Mesorhizobium japonicum MAFF 303099: one gene and its partner. The protein of the gene in region 1 binds, or shares a complex with, the protein of each later gene. Links are inferred from orthologs where the notes say so. Each region holds a gene or a part of one and is shown on either strand. Other genes may lie near its edges.

Region 1 (5,762 bases):
CGTGTTCGCCGGCGCGGTCGGGAACTTCGACGGGTCGGTGCTGCCGGGCGAGGCCGGCGGCGGCAGCTGATTGGAGGTCACCTGGCCGGCCGGCGCCGGCTGCAGCGGCGCCGGTTGCTGGTCGTCCATGGACGAGAAGCGTGAGGTTGAGCAACCGCTCGCAACGAGCGCCGCCAGCGATACGGCCACAAGACCGCTTTTCGAAAAATTCATTACAACCTCCGTCGGATCCGGCTGGGGGGAAGCCGTCCGCGCAATATCACCTCCCACCAAGATGGAGAAGGTGGCGAAATTTCAACCCGATATGGTTAAAATAGGGTTTGCGGCAAGATTGTTGCAAATTTATCGCAATCTCAACCTGCCATGTCCGCTCGCCGCTCAAATCCGTGGAGTTCGGCCGCGACCGCGCATTCGCCCTGCAAATGCTTGCACCAACCGGCGCAACGCCTATGTCTAGGGGCCGAAACCCGCTGGAGCATACCTTGGCCGCGAGAAAGAAAGCCGCCAACCGCTATTACAGCGGTCCGCCCAGCGACCATTTCGATGGCACCTTGTTCTTCAACCCCGGCGGCCAGATGCCCGGCCGCTTCACCGATCTGCTGAAATGGCAGTTCAACGGCCAACGCGCGAAATGGCCAGCGACCAGCCCGAGCCCCTTTCCGCAGGCAAGGCCCGCCGCGAAGGTCGAAGGCACCGACCTCACCGTAACCATGGTCGGCCATTCGACCTTGCTGATCCAGACGGCCGGGCTGAACATCCTCACCGACCCGGTCTGGTCGCAACGCACCTCGCCGTTTTCCTTCGCCGGGCCAAAACGCGTCAATGCGCCGGGCATCGTCTTCGACGATCTGCCGCCGATCGACCTCGTGCTGGTCAGCCACAACCATTACGACCATCTCGACCTCGCCACGCTGAAGCGGCTGAAGGAGAAGCACGATCCGCTGGTGGTGACGCCGCTCGGCAACGATGTGCTGATCGGCGAGGCGGTTCCCGATATGCGGCTTTCGGCGCATGACTGGGGAGACAAGGTCGACATCGCTGACCGCGCCGCCATCCACATCGAGCCGGCGCATCACTGGTCGGCGCGCGGCGCCCGCGACCGGCGCATGGCGCTGTGGGCCGGCTTCGTCATCGAGACGCCGGGCGGCAAACTCTATTTCGCCGGGGATACCGGCTTCCACGACGGCATCAACTACCGGCTGATGGCGGACAAACATGGCGGCTTCCGCTTCGCCATCCTGCCGATCGGCGCCTATGAGCCGCGCTGGTTCATGGCGCCGCAGCACCAGAACCCCAGGGAAGCGGTGCAAGGCATGAAGCTATGCAAGGCCGCCTTCGCCGCCGGCTGCCACTGGGGCACTTTCCACCTCACCGACGAACCGATGGACGAGCCGGTCCGCAAACTGGCCGAGGCGCTGGACGCCGAGGGCCTGCCGCAGGAGCGCTTTCGCGCCTTGCAACCCGGCGAGGTTTGGGACGTGCCGGAGATCGACCACCGCTGAAGTCTGCATTGGCCATTTACGGCACCATCATTTTCGCCGATGGTCCGCCCAGCAAAAAAGGGAATGCAGATGAAATCTATCCTTGCAGCGCTGATGGTGCTGGCAATTTCGGTGCCGGCGGCTTTCGCGGGTGAAATCACGGATCTCGCCGCCGATGCCGAAAAGGCGCTGCAGGCAGGTGACGGAGCCGGCGCGCTGGAGAAATTCCGCGGCGCCGAGGAGGCCTTGTGGCAAGCGATGCCGCTCGCCGTGCAGAATGTCAAACAGGTCGATTCGGCCGGCGGCTTCGGCATCTACAGCGAGCGTGCCAATCACATCTACAAGCCAGGCGAGAAGGTCGTGCTCTATATGGAACCGGTCGGCTATGGCTATGGCTCGGACGGCCTCGGCAACAGCCAGATCGCGCTTTCCATCGACTTCACCGTGCTTTCCGACTCGGGCGAAGCTCTGGGCACCTTCGAGAAGATCGGCAGCGTGCAGGTCGCTTCCCGCTCGCACAACCGCGAACTCTTCTTCAAGCCCGACCTGTCGCTCGATGGACTGCCGCCCGGGAAATACAAGTGCAACTTCCTCATGCATGACCAGAATTCGACCAAGACGGCGCCATTCAGCACCGATATCGAGATCGCCGGCTAATGCATGTCGCCCAAAAGTGATCTCGGTTTTGGGAGAACGACATGCATAACAGCAGAGACCTAAAGCGCCTCGCATGAGTCCGTTTCAACGTGACTCGCTTTAGGTTCTTTCACTGACGTCGCCTCGCAAGCCCGGGAACCCAGGCACGACAGAAGCGTTCTTCATGCGGTTTTGAAATCTGTCGGTTTGCGAGGCATTCCCATGATCAAATGGATCATCATCCTGCTTATCGTCGCCGCCGCGGCAAGCCTGCTTGGCATGCCGGCGCTGGCCGGAGCCGCGGCCACCGGCGCGCGCATCCTCATCGGCATCGTTCTCGTCATCTTCCTGCTGGTGGTGCTAGGCATCTTTGCGGTGACCTAAGTCCGGCGTCTTCGCCGTGGCCAGTCCGGCGTCTTCGCCGTGGCCAGTCCGGCGTCTTCGCCGTGGCCAGGTCCGGCGTCTTCGCCGTGCTGAACACGCCTGCGCACTGGTAATTCCCGCCCGTTTCCGCCATATAGCGCCAAACGGACACGGAATTTCGCGGAGCTATGGCAAGCACTGCCCCTTTCGCCAAGATGAACGGCATCGGCAACGAGATCATCGTCGCCGATATGCGCGGCCGTGCCGATCAGGTGACGGCGGCCGCCGCCCTTGCGCTGAACGGAGATGCCGCGACCCGCTTCGACCAGATCATGGCGATCCATGATGCGAGGACGCCGGGCACCGCCTACTATGTCGACATCCTGAATTCCGACGGCACCAGTGCACAGGCCTGCGGCAATGGCATGCGTTGCGTCGTCCAGGCGCTCGCCGCCGAGACCGGGCAAAAGACCTTCACCTTCGAGACCCGCGCCGGCATTCTCAATGCCCGGGAGCATGCCGACGGCACGATCTCGGTCGACATGGGCATGCCGCATTTCGGCTGGCAGGAGATCCCGCTCGCCGAGGAGTTCCGCGACACCCGCATGATCGAATTGCAGATCGGCCCGATCGACGCGCCGGTGCTGCATTCGCCCTCAGCCGTCTCGATGGGCAACCCGCACGCCATCTTCTGGGTCGACCGCGACGTCTGGTCCTATGAGCTCGAACGTTTCGGCCCGCTGCTCGAAAACCACCCGATCTTTCCCGAGCGCGCCAACATCACCATCGCCCAGGTGACCTCGCCCGAGAGCATGATCATCCGCACCTGGGAACGCGGCGCCGGCCTGACCAAGGCCTGCGGCTCCGCCGCCTGCGCATCGGTGGTGGCCGCGGCCCGCACCAGGCGCACCGGCCGCAGCGTCAACCTTTTGACGCCCGGCGGCGGCACGCTGCATGTCGAATGGCTAGATAACGACCACGTCATCCTGACCGGTGCCGCCGAGTGGGAATTTTCCGGCAGCTTCGATCCCTCGACCGGCACCTGGGCCCGCGACACCGAAAGCGCGGCCTGATGTCGGTTGCTCTGCCCAGGAGCCCGGACGTCGACGGCTCCCTTTCCGAGGCCCCCAACCGCATTGACGTGGTGACATTCGGCTGCCGGCTGAACACCTATGAATCCGAAGTGATGCGACGCGAGGCCGAAAGCGCCGGTCTTGGCGCGCTGCAAGGCGGCGCCGTGATCTTCAACACCTGCGCCGTCACCGGCGAGGCGGTGCGCCAGGCCAGGCAGGCGATCCGCAAGGCGCGCCGCGACAACCCTGGGGCGCGCATCATCGTCACCGGCTGCGCCGCGCAGACCGAGCCGGAAAAATTCGCCGCCATGGACGAGGTCGATCTCGTGCTTGGCAATGAAGAGAAGCTGAAGGCAAACTCGTACCGCGCGCTGCCGGATTTCGGCGTCAACGACACCGAGAAGGCCCGCGTCAACGACATCTTCTCGGTGCGCGAGACCGCCGGCCACATGGTCGACGCCATAGAAGGCCGCGCCCGCGCCTTCGTGCAGGTGCAGAATGGCTGCGACCACCGCTGCACCTTCTGCATCATTCCTTACGGTCGCGGCAATTCGCGCTCGGTGCCGATGGGCGCCGTGGTCGAGCAGGTCAAGCGGCTCGCCGGCAACGGCTATGCCGAGATCGTGCTGACCGGCGTCGACATGACCAGCTTCGGCGCCGATCTGCCGGGAGCGCCAAAACTCGGCAGACTGGTGAAGACCATTCTGAAGCAGGTGCCTGACGTGAAGCGCCTGCGGCTATCTTCGATCGATTCCATCGAGGCCGACGACGATTTGCTCGATGCCATCGCCACCGAACCCAGGCTGATGCCGCATTTGCATCTGTCGTTACAGTCCGGCGACGACATGATCCTGAAGCGCATGAAGCGAAGGCATCTGCGCGACCAGTCGATCCGTTTCTGCGAGGATGTGCGCAAATTGCGTCCTGAAATCGTCTTCGGCGCCGACATCATCGCCGGCTTCCCGACCGAGACCGACGCCATGTTCGAGAACTCGATAAAAATCGTCGAGGAATGTGGCCTGACCCATCTCCATGTTTTCCCGTTTTCACCGCGCGAGGGCACGCCCGCCGCGCGCATGCCACAGGTCCGCCGCGAGGTGGTCAAGCAGCGCGCCGCCCGTTTGCGCGCCGCCGGCGAAGCCGCCTATCGGCGCCATCTGTCCTCGCTGCCTGGAACCCGTCAGTCGATCCTGATCGAGCGCGATGGTCTCGGTCGCACCGAAGGATTTACCCTCGCCGCACTCGGCACCGGCGCGCCCGGCGAGATCGTCGAAGCGACAATTACTGGCCACGATGGCGCCCGGCTCAACGCAGTGCCGCTTGCCGCACGCGCCGCCTGAGAAACGCAAAGCATGGCTGGTTTTTTCAAGAAGATATTTTCGTTCGGCAAGAAAGAGGTTGTCGAGGAGCGCGTCGACGAGACCGCCCCGCTGCCCCCGATCAAATGGGACCAGCTCGATGCGCTGAAGCCGGCTGCCGAACAGGTTGTTCCGGAATTTCTGAAGCGCGAGGAGCCCCTGCCCGAGGCCGAGGTCGCGCTTTCACCCGCCGAACCGGAAGTAACTGCTCCGGAACCGTCGCCTGTCGAGGAACCGGCACCGCAGACCGCTCCGACCATCCCGCCCACGCCGGAGCCGACGGTTCCCGCCGAGCCGGAACCCCTGCCGCAGCCCGCGCCGCAAGAGGAACCGGCACCTGCGCCAGAGCCCGCAGAGCCGCCGGCGCCCGAGGAAATTCCGCTTCCCCCCGCCGCCCCGGAGCCCGCCCCCGAACCGCAGCCGCAAGAAGTCCCTCCCGCGCCAGCTGAGCCGGAGATTGCGCCGCCGCGCCCGGAAAGGCAGCCCGAACCGGCGCCGATCGAAGTGCCGGTCCCGCCTGCCGAGATCCCGGTCGAGACGCCCGCGCCCGTTGAAGTGTCGCCACCGGCCGCTCCTTCCGCACAGCCGACTTCAGAGGCAGGCGCCGCCCCTCAAGCACCGACACGTCCCTCGCCCCGGCCGCCGGAAGAGGTTGAGGAGCCGCGTGAACCTGCAAAAGAGTCGACGCCAACCGTCGAGGCTGCGCCGGAAGCTCCGCTGGCGGAAATTGCTCGTCCCATTCGCCAGCCGGCGCCGGTCGAGACGCAGCCCGTCATTGCCGAGATCGCGCCCGAGCCGCAGCCCGTCCCACGACCGAAGCCGGAACCGAAACCCGCTCCCGGCAAGGTGAC
Region 2 (4,194 bases), 240 kb from region 1 along the record:
AGCCGCGACGCCAAAGGTCGAAACGCCGTCCAAGACCGGTGGTCCTCAGATCATCCATGTGCAGAAGGAGGAGGGCGATGGCCCTCCGCAGGCCGCTATCGTCATCCGCGACCCATCGAGCATTGGGCAGAACCTGAAGATCGCGCATCTTCCCGACAAGGCGCTGATCGAGGCCAGCGACACTGGACCGCTGCCGATGCGCTCCGCCGATGGAAGGCGCCCGTTCGATGTCTATGCACGGCCGTGGTCCGGAGCGCGCGGGGCGCGGGTGGCGATCGTCATCGGCGGGCTGGCCGTCTCGCAGACCGGTACCCAGGCTGCGATAGCCAAGCTGCCTGCGGAAGTGACGCTGGCCTTCGCGCCGCAAGGCAACAGCATCGGCCGCTGGATGCAGGCCGCAAGGCAGGGTGGCCACGAGATCGTCATGCAGGTGCCGCTCGAACCGTTCGACTATCCCAACGTCAACCCCGGCCGCAACACGCTGACAGTGGCAGGGAGCGCCGAAGAAAACCTCAAGAATCTGCATTGGGCGCTGTCGCGGACGACGAACTACACCGGCGTCATGAACTATATGGGCGCGCGCTTTTCCGCCGACAAGGCGGCGATGGAGCCGTTCATGGCCGAACTCGGCAAACGGGGTCTCGCCTATATAGACGACGGCTCATCGGCGCGCAGCCTGGCGCCCGACCTGGCGCTGAAGGACGGCGTGCCCTTCGTCGCCGGCGATACGGCGATCGACGCGGTGCAGGATCGCGGCGCCATCCTGAAGAAACTCGACGGTCTCGAAGCCACGGCGCGGGCCAAGGGCACGGCCGTCGGCATCGGCTCGGCCTTTGATCTCACAGTCGACATCGTCTCATCCTGGATTGCCGAGGCCAAGAAGCGCGGCATCGAGATCGTGCCGATTTCAGCGGTGGCGATCGATCCGCAAAAGGGCTAGGCGATGCCCTTCTGAAGATGGCTGGAGAGACTGACTGATGCCAAAGACGAAGAAGGTCGACCGCGAAACGCTGCCCTACCGTCCCTGTGTCGGGCTGATGATCCTCAATGGCGAGGGCCTGGTCTGGGTCGGGCATCGCATTGCCGAACCCGACAGCGAATTCGCCGGCACGACGCAGCTCTGGCAGATGCCGCAGGGCGGCATCGACAAGGGTGAGGAGCCGCTGCAGGCGGCCGAGCGCGAGCTTTATGAGGAGACCGGCATGCGCAGCGTCTCGCTGCTCGCCGAAGCGCCGGACTGGATCAATTACGACCTGCCGGACCATCTCGTCGGCATTGCCTTCAAGGGTCGATATCGCGGCCAGATGCAGAAATGGTTCGCCTTCCGCTTCCATGGCGACGGCAGCGAGATCCAGATCAATCCGCCGCCGGGCGGCCACACCGCCGAATTCGACAAATGGTCGTGGCGGCCGATGCAAGATCTGCCCGACCTGATCGTGCCGTTCAAGCGCAAGGTCTATGAAGAGGTGGTGGCGGCGTTCAGCCATCTGGCGCGTTAGCCGCGTCGAGGTTGCCGCGTTGGTGCGGGGGTCGTATTGATGGCCGATGCAATGAGGGTCGCCATGAACGACGCCGTCAATCCGACTGCTGCGAAAACCGTCACCGGTTGGCCGGTCAGCGAGGCCGCGGCCGGCGCGATCCTGACCATCGATCTCGGCGCGATCCGTGAAAACTACCGGCGGCTGAAGGCGCTGCTGGGCGGCGTGCACTGCGCCGGCGTTGTCAAGGCCAATGGCTACGGCCTTGGCGCGGCCAAGGTGGCGGCGGCACTGACCCGGGAAGGCTGTGACATCTTCTTCGTCGCGCTGCTGGCCGAAGGCATCGCGCTGCGCAAGGCGGTCGGGACCGGACCGGACATCTACGTGCTGAACGGGCTGCCGCCTGGCTCCGAGCCGGAAGCGGTGGCGGCTGGCCTTTGCGCGGTCATCAATAGTGGCGCGCAGTTGAAAGCCTGGCGCGCGGCGGTGCACGATGCCGGTCGCCGGCTGCCGGCGGCCATCCAGGTCGACAGCGGCATGTCGCGGCTCGGCATGGCGCCGGCCGAAGTCGAGGCGCTGGCCGGGGATAGCAGCGCGTTCGACGGCATCGACATCAAATATGTCATGAGCCATCTGGCCTGCGCCGACGAGCCGCGCCATCCGGCCAACGAACAGCAGAGGCTGGCCTTCGAACGGCTGCGCGCCATGCTGCCCCGGGCGCCCGCCTCGCTCGCCAATTCCTCCGGCATCTTTCTCGGGCCGTCCTACCATCACGATCTCGCTCGGCCCGGAGCCGCGCTCTACGGCATCAACCCGACGCCGGGCGAGCCCAACCCGATGTTGCCCGTGGTGTGGCTGCAGGCCAAGGTGGCGCAGACGCGCCGCATCGAAAAGGGCGCCGGCATCGGCTATGGTCACAGCTATCACGCGGACGGTCCGCTGAGCCTGGCGACGATTTCGTTCGGCTATGCGGATGGCTGGCTGCGCCGCTCCGCTTCGGCGGCCTGGTTCGAAGGCGTGCGCCTGCCTTTCCTCGGGCGTGTGTCGATGGATTCGATTATTCTCGACATCTCCGCTTTGCCGCCCGGCAGGCTGCGCGAGGGCGATCTGGTCGAGCTGCTCGGTCCCTCGCAGAGCGTCGACGACGCCGCCGGCCATGCCGGCACCATCGGCTATGAAATCCTGGCCAGTCTCGGCCCGCGCTTTCACCGCCACTATGTCGGCGGCTGAGCGGTTTGGCCGCGCTTGACAAGCGGGCGCCTGTCGGCAAGGTTCGGGGCATGAGCAACCTCGCTTACACCAGAACCTTGTTCAGGGTCTGCCCGATCGCGGGATCGTAGCCCCGGCGCGGCCGCCTTCTGGCGTCCGTCCGTATCGGGGCATCCATACATCCACAACCGCCATCAAGCCGTATAGCCCTTCGCGGCTGCCGGCTTTTTCATCACGCCGCCGTCAGTGCGGTGGCAAGCGCGCATCCATTCGATGCGCCGATCCATGAGGTTTGCCATGCAACATGCAACAGGACCGCGTCCATCGAGCCGGATTCTGATCAGCGACACCGACCATGACAGGTTGACCGGCCTGGCGAGAGCCTTGCTCGACCGTGCCCCCGAGACGGCCGAGGAGCTGCTCTTCGAAATGGACCGCGCCGTCGTCACGGACGCGGCGGCGATGCCGGCCGACGTGGTGCGTATGGGATCGGCCGTGACGGTCCGCGGCGAAGGCGGGGCGACCCAGCGCATCATGCTGGTCTATCCCGGCGAAGCCGACATTGCCGAAAACAGGATCTCGGTGCTGACGCCGATGGGAACGGCGCTCATCGGAGCGTCGATCGGGCAGGCGGTGTGCTGGAGCAGTCGTGGCGGCCGTGAGCTGTCGGTGACCGTCGAAGCCGTCGACACGCCGGTCTCCGGCGCGCAGCGGCGCTGATCGTGGAGGCGGTGATGAAGAGTACGAATTGCTGTCTGACGACGAAGGACCGTGCCGTCCTCGAAGTCATGCTGGAGCGCCGGCGGGCATTCGCGGATCCGATCGTGCATGTGCTCGAACACAAGCTTTCAAGCGCCGATGTCGTCCCGATCGATACGGTCGGCCCCGATATCGTCACGCTGAACAGCAGGGTGGTGTTCAGCATCGATGCCGGTCACGCCCAGACGCGCACCCTGGTGCAGAACGAGGTGCGCGGACCGGTCGGCTCCAGCCTGTCGGTGGCAACCAGGCGCGGGCTCTGCATGCTTGGCATGGCACAGGGCCAAACGGCCTCGATCGAGCACGCCGACGGCCGGCGGGAGTCGATCCTGATCAAGGCCGTGCTTTACCAGCCGGAGGCTGCCGGGCGCGCGGTCAGGCAGAAAGACCGGGCCGACGGGCGGCGACCGCATGGGCTCACTCTCGTCTACAGCGCCGCAGACGATTGGCAGCCTCTTGGCGAGACGGCCGGAATGCGGCAGACAGAAGACGACGACCCCGGTCCCTCGGCGGCGTGAATGGGCAACAGCGTATGGTTCTCGAAAATCGGCGTCGATTTTCATTTGGGATCATGCGCAAATCGAGAAATGCGGCCGCGTCCACGGGCGTCCTGAGGATGCGCGGCGCGGCAAGGAGTGAACGATGCAGATCATGGTGCTGGGCGGCGGCGTCATCGGGGTGACCACGGCCTATTATCTCGCCGAGGCCGGCCACGAGGTGACGGTGCTCGATCGCCAGAAAGGCCCGG

Evidence for each region.
Region 2: the proteins of dapF (region 1) and MAFF_RS16705 are in contact, whole or in part, in a solved structure (PDB 5YGU), measured with the Escherichia coli proteins. The link is inferred for Mesorhizobium japonicum MAFF 303099 from one-to-one orthologs.

The regions. Positions count from the first base shown.
Region 1 is NC_002678.2:3,433,658-3,439,419, forward strand. The notes cover bases 1,762-4,610. They hold dapF (diaminopimelate epimerase), read left to right. Parts: upstream 1,762-2,668; coding sequence 2,669-3,553; downstream 3,554-4,610. Other genes in these bases: MAFF_RS17860 (hypothetical protein), read left to right, coding at 1,762-2,138; MAFF_RS37110 (DUF1328 family protein), read left to right, coding at 2,340-2,501; mtaB (tRNA (N(6)-L-threonylcarbamoyladenosine(37)-C(2))-methylthiotransferase MtaB), read left to right, coding at 3,553-4,610. In the rest of the region: MAFF_RS17850 (protease inhibitor Inh/omp19 family protein), read right to left, coding at 1-213; MAFF_RS17855 (MBL fold metallo-hydrolase), read left to right, coding at 450-1,502; more of MAFF_RS17860, read left to right, coding at 1,572-1,761; more of mtaB, read left to right, coding at 4,611-4,893; signal recognition particle-docking protein FtsY, read left to right, coding at 4,906-5,762. UniProt on the Escherichia coli protein: Involved in the succinylase branch of the L-lysine biosynthesis and in the biosynthesis of the pentapeptide incorporated in the peptidoglycan moiety. Catalyzes the stereoinversion of LL-2,6-diaminopimelate (L,L-DAP) to meso-diaminopimelate (meso-DAP).
Region 2 is NC_002678.2:3,194,258-3,198,451, reverse strand. Bases 1-2,738 are described here. They hold MAFF_RS16705 (RNA pyrophosphohydrolase), read left to right. Parts: upstream 1-977; coding sequence 978-1,499; downstream 1,500-2,738. Other genes in these bases: alr (alanine racemase), read left to right, coding at 1,563-2,708; MAFF_RS16710 (divergent polysaccharide deacetylase family protein), read left to right, coding at 1-940. Also shown: rnk (nucleoside diphosphate kinase regulator), read left to right, coding at 2,985-3,407; MAFF_RS16690 (nucleoside-diphosphate kinase), read left to right, coding at 3,422-3,964; MAFF_RS16685 (D-amino acid dehydrogenase), read left to right, coding at 4,089-4,194. UniProt on the Escherichia coli protein: Master regulator of 5'-end-dependent mRNA decay.